Regions from separate parts of the Xanthocytophaga flava genome, predicted to be linked through region 2. Evidence: riboswitches for the same ligand, from Rfam matches in the RefSeq annotation. Region 2 holds a riboswitch; each other region holds the start of a gene.
What was found. Region 2 has a riboswitch for thiamine pyrophosphate ahead of thiM (hydroxyethylthiazole kinase). Riboswitches for the same ligand answer to the same signal wherever they lie in the genome.
Positions count from the first base shown of each region.

Region 1 (3,291 bases), on a different contig from region 2:
GTATCTGTGTATCGTAATTATCAATATACTCATGGTAGTTACGAATTTTGTTTTTACTAAACGTCGTATTAGCACCTAAAGTCCACTTTGACGAAAGTTTCACATTGCCTTCTACTTCTATACCCATACGATAACTTCGGGCAATATTGGTTCGGGTATATGCTCCTACATCGTTAATTTGCCCGGTAAGTACCAGCTGATTTTTATAATACATCAGGTAATAATTGACAGAGAGAAGATATCTTTTATTTTGTTTTCGAAATCCTACCTCCAGATTCCGTAAGCGTTCAAGCTTTGGTCGACTTTTAGACGTAGACTGGACAAAATCATCCCGGGTAGGTTCCCGATGTCCGATACTATAGGAAGCATAAGCACTGTTTTCGTCAGATGGATGATAGGTAATACCTATTTTGGGATTGAAGAAGCTATAAAAAGCAAATTGTTCTATATTACGTAAATTTTGATCAAGTCCAAGAAATGAGTAAGTGATATACCGATTTTGTAAATCCAGAAAGGCATTCAACTTGTCTGAGAAATCGTAATTCCCCTTTGCATAAAAATTGATATCTCCTTTACTGGCATCATCGTTATAATATCGTTGTCTGATTTCACTCGTACTGGCAAATCTTGCCCATATTACTTCACCATAATGTTTGCCTTTATAATTATTAGCTCCCCCACCTAAGGTTGCCGAGAATCGTTTTAATGAATTATAACTTACAGACCACACCAAACCATAAAAATCATTATCCAACCAACGTCGCCGAATTAAATCCGTTGCTGTAATTACAGAATCTCCAATAGTAATAGAAGGAAGATTATACGAACTCAAACTCTCACCTGGTTTATATTCTTCATAGTAGCCTTCTCCATGTGTATAATGTAGTGCCAGGTTAGCATTCCATTTACGATTAAACTCATGTGTCAGGAATAGCTGATAATGATCTTGTTGGTAATTATCGGTCTGATTATCATATGTATAAGCATTGTATGTACGATCCGTATTCAGAAGGTATTCTGGTACACCATTCCATGCCTGATAGGTCACTTCTTTACCAGAAAAGACATTAAACTTAATCATAGTGCTTCCTGCATAATACCCGCCAGATAAAAAGAACGATTTCAGATTGCTGGACGCTCTGTCTACATAGCCATCAGAACTAATTTTTGATAAGCGTCCATCAAAAGCCCATTTTCCATTTATCAAGCCTGTACCTACCCGGGCAGTATGTTTCCAGGTATTAAAAGATCCATAGGCATTGTTGATTTCGGCATAAGGTTTCTGGTTCAGTTGATTAGTCTGCACATTAACAGTTGCCCCAAAAGAAGCAGCACCATTTGTGGATGTACCAACACCCCGTTGAATCTGAATATTGTCAACAGACGACGCAAAATCGGGCATATTTACCCAATACACTCCATGTGATTCTGCATCATTCATAGGAATACCATTGACAGTGACATTAATACGTGTAGGATCACTTCCCCGAATGCGAATACCTGTATATCCTACACCTGCCCCTGCATCAGAACTAACAACAACAGAAGGTGTCTGGTTTAATAGAAATGGAAGGTCTTGTCCAAGATTCTGTTTGGCAAGCGTCTCTTTGTCGACAGAGGTAAAGGTAGTGCCTGATTTCTGCGAAGCTCTTGTTGCAGCTACTACAATTTCGTCTGCTACATATTCCATCTTTTTCAAATCGATATCTAGTGCCAGATCTGATGTTAAGTCGATTTCTCTGCTTAATTTTTCATATCCAATAAAACTGACGATTACCACATACTTTCCAGAAGGGAGATTCCGTAAATAATATCTGCCATCAGCCATTGAAAGAGACCCTTTAAAAGTATTTTGCAGACTTACTGTAGCTCCTGACAATGGTTGTCCTCCGGAGGTTATTCTACCAGAAATGGTGTATTGTGCCCACGACAAAGATGATAACATCATTGCCATGAAAAGAAGAGTAAATTTCTTCATGAATGATTTTTTGCAGAATAAAACATAAGGTATGCCAGGGGCTGACAAGCCTTCTTTTGTCTTTTCCTTCGCCGGTACTAACCGAATCAGGTTCAAGGGTATGATCTCAGCCCGTAATGTTAAGGCACCCCTAAGACCAATTATTTTCTTACATTATAATTGTATCCTCTTAGTATAATAAGTTCTCTAAAAGATAAAGAGAACACTGCAAAGATATAAAATTTATATATGTGTTTGACTAATCTAACAAAAAACTTACCTGTAGCCTAGTTGATGTTAGTGTACAGATTAATTCCAAACTATCTATAATACATATACAACAAACTGATAATCAAAATCATACAAAACACACAGATTTCAAAAAATGGGATAGAATTACTCTGCAAACCTTATTCTCTGGGTAGTAAACACTCCTCATTATGCTAATGCACAAACATTTATACTTAAAAACATAAAAATGATTTTCAAATACATAAATGAAAAATAGCAATAATTGTAACTCTAAAATTTGCACTATTTTCTATCACTTCTTCACAAATACAGCAACTACTAATTTTAACATCTCGTTGTCTTTTTTTATTCTATTCTTACCTCTATCTATATATCGTTTCTTTAAAAAGAATCTATTACATTGTTCATTATCTGCCCTCTATGATTATTAAATAGTCAATAAAGACATTATTTTTGTTTGATCATTTATAAATTAGTTATACTACATATAAAAATTCCTTCTTAAAGATCATGGAAAAGATATCTTATTACAAGGCTCCCCACGTAGAAGTGGTGTACAATCCAACACATCAAACTGTTGAGTATAAATGGATAGGTTTCGTTAACGATGCAAAAGCCAAAGAAGGTATGCAAAAAATAACAGAAGCGATCATTAAATACAAAGCGCCTTTTCTGATAGCTGATCTGATCGAGTTTAAAGGTGGTCTACCTGAAACAGCTCAGTATGTCAACGACATTTGGAGTGAAGATCTTAAGAAAGCTGGTTTACAGAAGATCGCATTAAACCTGCCTGAAAGCATCTTTGGAGAGATCACGAATAAGAAAGCATTGGGAGAAAAATTTGTTTCTCTACATACTGTAGAAAAATTCGCAGCATCTTTTGAGCAAGCATATCAATGGTTTAAAAGCAAATAAAAGAGAGAATCCCACTACACATAAACAGTGGGATTCTTTTTAACTTAGTTATTGAAATATTTGATAATCAACTGACATTTCTCACAGTCCTGAATGTCAGCAAATACAGGTGCGTCTTCAAACAAAAACTCTTTGTATTCAACAACATCAAGTGGTTGATAACCAAA
Region 1 is NZ_JASJOR010000001.1:205,246-208,536, forward strand. It holds gene QNI15_RS00905 (TonB-dependent receptor) at 1-1,978, opposite strand, end outside; TPP riboswitch at 2,025-2,120, opposite strand; gene QNI15_RS00910 (hypothetical protein) at 2,720-3,124, shown strand; gene QNI15_RS00915 (hypothetical protein) at 3,169-3,291, opposite strand, start outside.
Region 1: another riboswitch for thiamine pyrophosphate. It lies ahead of QNI15_RS00905 (TonB-dependent receptor); the one in region 2 lies ahead of thiM (hydroxyethylthiazole kinase).

Region 2 (3,291 bases):
ATAATAACTCTGCTAGGGTTTTATGTTGTGTCGGTACAACGTGTATTCGCTGTAAGCTATTGATTACTAGTTTATTGGTTTATTTAAGGCTTTTCACGTGAAAACTTTTTCTGTGGTTATAGTTATAATTATGTTAAGTGTTGATTTGATTGATTTTTTGGATAATATATGGATAAGTAATGGATAATAATAGGATTCGTTAGGATGTAAAGATTTTCGATACAGTGTTATACAAATAGAATCGTTATTTACATGGAATAGTTGTACTTATGTTATATTTTTGTCGTTTTTGAGACGCTTTTTTTCTGGCTATGTGTTTAATTGCAAATAGTTCTGTCTTGATAATATTCTATAGTAAGTAAAAAATAATGAAAGATATGAGAATTGCTATTCTGGATTTGTATGATGGATCAGCCAATGAAGGAATACGGTGTATAAAAGAATTAATGTTATCTTTTGCTCAAACTACTACTGTAGATGTTTCTTTTACTATTTTTGATGTAAGACAGAAAAACGAAATACCTGATCTGAGTTATGATCTGTATATTTCTACAGGTGGTCCAGGTAGTCCTGTTGAAAGTGAAGGGACAGAATGGGAGCTTTTGTTTTTTGAATTGATGAATAACCTTCGTGATTACAACAGAAGATTTCCTGAACATAAAAAATACGTTTTTCTGATAAGCCATTCCTTTCAGATTTTCTGTCGATATTTTGAATTAGGTGTTCTCACTCAGCGTAAATCACATGCCTTCGGTATTTTTCCTGTGCATCGTACTGTTCATGGACTTCAGGAATTATACTTTGAAAATCTGGATGATCCATTTTGGGTAGTAGATAGCCGAGACTGGCAAGTAACACAGATTAATGAAATAAAACTGAAAGAGTGGGGTGGGCAGATTCTCTGTTATGAAAAGCTAAGACCTCTTATTGATCTGGAGCGGGCTGTAATGGCTATTCGTTTCGATGAAGCTTTCTTTGGAACGCAATTTCACCCTGAGATTGATGCGGCTGGTATGTTGCGTCACCTGGATACAAAAGATAAAAGAGAGATTATTATTGCCAACTATGGAATTGATAAGTATCATGAAATGATACGTTATCTGGCAGATCCGGATAAAATAGCATTTACTTATCAGACAATCCTACCTACATTTTTACGAATAGCCCTTCCTCATTCTATTGAATTGTGATATGATCTGAGGAAATATTTGTATTTCCATTCGTTTCACTTACTTTTGGCATTGTCAACTTTAGGGGTGTCAGTATTTTTACTGACTGAGATCAAACCCTCACAACCTGATACCGTTCATACGGTCGTAGGAAAAAGTTGGATGCGGTTTTGTCATCCCCTGAGTTGTTATTTTGGACAAATAAACGGAATAACATGCAACTCAATCCGCATCAAATCTGGCGTGATATCCAGGCCATTCGGTCTGCCCAACCTTTAATACATAATATTACCAACTTTGTGGTTATGAATACTACTGCCAATGCTTTACTGGCAATAGGTGCATCTCCAGCGATGGTGCATGCAACAGAAGAAGTGGAAGAGTTTGTTTCCATTTCACAGGCATTGGTTGTTAATATAGGTACACTGGATGCCAATTTTGTGGGTGGAATGGAATTGGCAATGAAACAGGCACATAAACTGAATAAGCCCATTGTATTTGATCCGGTAGGAGTGGGGGCTACGTCTTATCGGAATCAAGTCAGCACTCAATTAATCCAAGATACACCACCTTCTGTCATTCGTGGAAACGCTTCAGAGATAATGGCTCTAGCCGGACTGGATGCTCAAACAAAGGGCGTGGATAGTATTTATGGGTCTGAAGCTGCTCTGAATGCTGCTTATTTTTTAAGCAAGAAGTATAACTCTACAGTTGTTATCAGTGGGGCCACCGATTTTATTATATATCAGGATAATATAGTATCCATTGCAAACGGACATCCCCTTATGTCTAAGGTGACTGGAATGGGATGCACTGCTACTGCATTGATTGGGGCATTTGTCGCTATTAATCCAAATTACTTTGAAGCTGCTGCTCATGCAATGGCTGTTATGGGAATAAGTGGGGAAATTGCAGCAGAGAAAAATCCATATCCTGGCAGTCTTCAGGTTAATTTCTTGGATACGCTGTATAAGTTAACAGGAGACGATATTCTGTATCGTTTGCAAGTTACCTCATAAATAGGGAAGTGTATTCCTGTGGTTATATCAATTATTATGTTAACTTACTATTTGGGTACTATTATAGTATAGCCAGGGGAGAATAAAGTATGTCAAAATTATATTTAGTGACAGATAGTCTTATTTGTCAACAGGCAGGACACAATGTTGAATATGTGGTCGAGCAAGCGTGTAAGGCTGGTGTAAATTGGGTTCAGTTACGGGAAAAAGATTTGTCAACAGAAGATTTTATTGCCTTGGCTCATAAGGTGTTGGCTATTACCCGAATGTATAATGCTAAACTGATCATCAATGATCGAGTAGAGGTTGCTGTGGCGGTTGATGCAGATGGGGTACATATTGGACAAGAGGATATGTCTTATACCCAGGCAAGACAGCTAATGGGTTATACAAAAATTATTGGTTTGTCTGTTAACAATCTGCCTGAGCTAACTACTGCCAATGCTCTGGATGTAGATTATGTAGGGATTGCGTCTATCTTTTCGACAACTACAAAACTGGACACAACTTCTGAACTTGGTGTTGAGGGGTTAAGAAGTTTGTGTACACAAACCAAACATAGTACATACGCTATTGGGGGGATTAATCAGACAAATATTCAACAAGTTATCCAAACGGGAGTAACTGGAGTTGCCGTTGTCTCTGCCATTTGTGGAACCGCGTCTCCGTATGATGCAACACGAACTTTAATTCAACTTATCGAAAACGCATGAAAAGCTATAAACGTGTATTGACAATTGCTGGTTCAGACAGTGGAGGAGGTGCAGGCATTCAGGCTGATTTGAAAACGTTTGCTGCATTGGGGTGTTATGGGATGTCTGTTATCACTGCATTAACTGCTCAAAATACCCAATCAGTAAGTGCTATCTCTTCTGTATCTGCTGATTTTGTTGTTGCACAACTGGAAGCCGTTTTGACAGATATTGGTACAGATGCTGTGAAAATAGGAATGATTCATCGTGCCGATATTATTGAAGCGATTGCCGAAACGTTACAGGGATACCGAGTTAGAAATATTGTGCTGGACCCTGTTATGGTTGCTAAAAGTGGTGACAAGCTACTACAGGATGAGGCGATTGAAAGCCTAAAAAGATATTTACTTC
Region 2 is NZ_JASJOR010000038.1:31,872-35,162, reverse strand. It holds gene QNI15_RS34055 (glutamine amidotransferase-related protein) at 378-1,190, shown strand; TPP riboswitch at 1,243-1,340, shown strand; gene thiM (hydroxyethylthiazole kinase) at 1,385-2,188, shown strand; gene thiE (thiamine phosphate synthase) at 2,278-2,901, shown strand; gene thiD (bifunctional hydroxymethylpyrimidine kinase/phosphomethylpyrimidine kinase) at 2,898-3,291, shown strand, end outside.

Region 3 (3,291 bases), on a different contig from region 2:
TTCTTTGGGCGTAACATAACAAAGCATAGCTGTACCAAACCAACCAATCATGGCTGCACCAATAGCAGATGTAATATGATCATAACCAGGAGCAATGTCTGTTGTTAATGGCCCTAATGTGTAGAAAGGTGCCTCATGGCATTCTTTCAGTTGTTTGTCCATATTCTCTTTGATCAGATGCATAGGCACATGGCCGGGGCCTTCGATGATAACCTGTACGTCATGTTTCCAAGCTATTTTGGTGAGTTCTCCTAAGGTCTCCAGTTCCGCAAACTGAGCTGCATCATTGGCATCGGCAATAGAACCCGGACGCAAACCATCACCCAGAGAGAAAGAAACATCATACTGTTTCATGATTTCACAAAGTTCCTCAAAGTGAGTATACAGGAAGTTCTCCTTGTGATGCGCCAGACACCATTTGGCCATAATAGAACCGCCTCTGGAAACAATACCTGTGACCCGTTTGGCTGTAAGTGGAATATAACGTAACAACACCCCTGCATGAATGGTAAAATAATCCACACCCTGTTCAGCCTGTTCGATGATCGTATCCCGAAATATGTCCCATGTCAGTGCTTCCGGACGACCGCCTACTTTTTCCAGCGCCTGATAGATAGGGACTGTTCCGATGGGTACAGGGGAATTGCGTATAATCCACTCACGGGTTTCATGTATATTTTTGCCTGTAGACAAATCCATGATGGTATCTGCTCCCCAGCGACAGGCCCATACAGCTTTTTCTACTTCTTCTTCAATGCTGGATGAGACTGCACTGTTGCCCAGGTTGGCATTGATCTTCACCAGAAAGTTGCGTCCGATGATCATTGGCTCACTTTCCGGGTGGTTGATGTTGGATGGAATTACAGCTCTTCCTGCTGCTACTTCCTGTCGTACAAACTCTGGTGTAATGAGTCCTTTGGGTGTGTTGGCTCCAAAAGAATGGCCTGCGTGTTGTTGGGTCAGGGTTTCGTATTGTCCATTTAATACTTCTTTCAAATAGTCAATACGCTGATTTTCCCGAATGGCTATGTATTCCATTTCAGGTGTAATGATTCCTTTTTTGGCATAGTGAAGTTGAGTGACATTGCTTCCTGCCTTGGCACGTAATGGTTTTTGAATATGCTCAAACCGAAGATGATCCAGCGAGGTGTCATACAGTCGTTTTTTGCCATAGTCAGATGTAATCTCAGGAAGTTGCTCTACATCTCCCCGTTTCGTAATCCAGCTTTGGCGTAAGCGAGGCAATCCTTTGCGTACATCAATAGCAATAGCCGGGTCTGTATAGGGGCCACTGGTATCATATACCGTAACTGGAGCATTCGTTTCTTTGCTGCCGGATGACAGTTTGGTATCTGTTAGAGAGATTTCGCGCATGGCTACCTCAATGTCATGCAGATTACCTTTGACATAGATCTTTTGTGAGCCCGGAAACGGATCACAGGAAATGGTGTGTGTGGATGGTTGTTCGGTTGTCATGGAATTATCCTCCTTGAGTAGCTTTGATGAGTAATACGTTGTCGTTGGGATGTAGCGTATGAGTGCTCCAGTTGGGTCTGGGTATGACAGCCTGATTGATTGCAACCGCAACTCCTTTTTGTTTATCAGGCAAAACAATATCCATCAATTGCTGCACAGTGCAATTGTCCGGAAAGGTCTTTGATTCTTGGTTAAGTATGATGTCCATTCCTGAAAATAGGTTATTGACTTCAGGAGTGGCTACACAGGAGGAGAATGCTATGGATATAGCACTACTATAATGTGTTGCGGTACTTTTCCCTTCGCCGGTACTAACCGGATCAGGTTCCAAGGGTATCATCTCAGCCAGTTAAGGCACCCCTAAAGCTTAGGACAAAGGTATAAAAACTTGTTTGAACTTTCCTAGAAAAAAGTTTTGAGCTTTGATTTAATTAGATAGGTATCTTTTTTACTAAAAATTATTTTTCCGATGAAACATCAGATAAGATCGGGAGGAAACTGTTATTTTTGTGATCTTATACGATCAATCCACACTCTATGAAATCTTATTGTATCCTGCTTTTTGCAGTTATTTGTTTTATTAGTATTTCTTGTAAAAAAGATGACCCAGCTGTAATAGAGCCGAAATTTGGCTGCAAATTGATCAAACTGGCAAATGAAACGGGGGAATATGTTGAATTTACCTATGATGGAGATAGATTATCAGGATCTTCAGTTGTTGATAAAAACGGAAAACTTTATGAGAAAAGCATCTTGGTATATGATTCGAAAGGGTATATACAGCGAATAAATTTTTATAAAGATGGCCTTACAGAAACAGATCCTTCCAGTTATTGGGATATGAAGGTAGATGGGCAAGGCAGAATTATAGAATCGAAATTATATAGTAAAATAAATTCAAACTCAAATTACGAAACAAGTCTTTACTCATCTAACGAATATAATGATAAGGGACAAATTAGTAAGATAACATCTGACCCTACCTATTATCGGAGATATGTTTATGATACTAATGGAAACGCGGTTAAGTCGTATGATTATAATAGTTCTAATAAAGTAGAATATCTGTCCTATCAAACAGTTTTTGATACAAAGCTTAATCCAGCGAATAATAATCCTCTTTATCAATATCTGCTTCTTTTTGGTTTTTTTGATGTGTATTCTACCAATAATGTACTGGAAGCAAAATATTATAACTATGATGGGGGCTTAAGACTCAAAACAACATGTTCTTATACTTATAATGATCGAGGATATCCTGCAGAGGTAGTTCGTACAGATAGTAGTAATTATACTATTTCAACCCAGAAGAGTATCTACACCTATAGTTGTAATTGATTCCAATTAGGAAATACAGTTCATTGTTTATTGTTAGACTGCATAGTCTTGTCTATAGTCATATTTTTCTGACTAATTGACTGATGGATGAATAGTAACCAACTTTGCTGTCGAGTTACAAATTAATCCTACACAAAGAGTTATACATCATATCTGAATCATTCTGAAAAACAGGTGTTTTGAGTAAGGGTGTCAACGATAAACAGAAAAATACAATGAACCAGGAAATCAAAAATCCACTTTTATGTGATCCTGCAAGTGGTGTATGTGAAATACCAGCAGGAGATGAGGAGACCGAATCTGTAAAAGTGGTGGCAGATCAGAAGCCTGTAAAGATACTTTACTATACGGATCCAATCTGTTCAACCTGCTGGGGTATTGAGCCGCAATTACGAAAGTTGAAACTAGAGTACGGCAAGTACATTGATATCGAGTATCGTATGGGAGGACTACTGCCAGACTGGAGTTATAACAGTG
Region 3 is NZ_JASJOR010000044.1:15,776-19,066, forward strand. It holds gene thiC (phosphomethylpyrimidine synthase ThiC) at 1-1,476, opposite strand, end outside; gene thiS (sulfur carrier protein ThiS) at 1,481-1,684, opposite strand; TPP riboswitch at 1,757-1,848, opposite strand; gene QNI15_RS35710 (hypothetical protein) at 2,014-2,814, shown strand; gene QNI15_RS35715 (ClpXP adapter SpxH family protein) at 3,030-3,291, shown strand, end outside.
Region 3: another riboswitch for thiamine pyrophosphate. It lies ahead of thiS (sulfur carrier protein ThiS); the one in region 2 lies ahead of thiM (hydroxyethylthiazole kinase).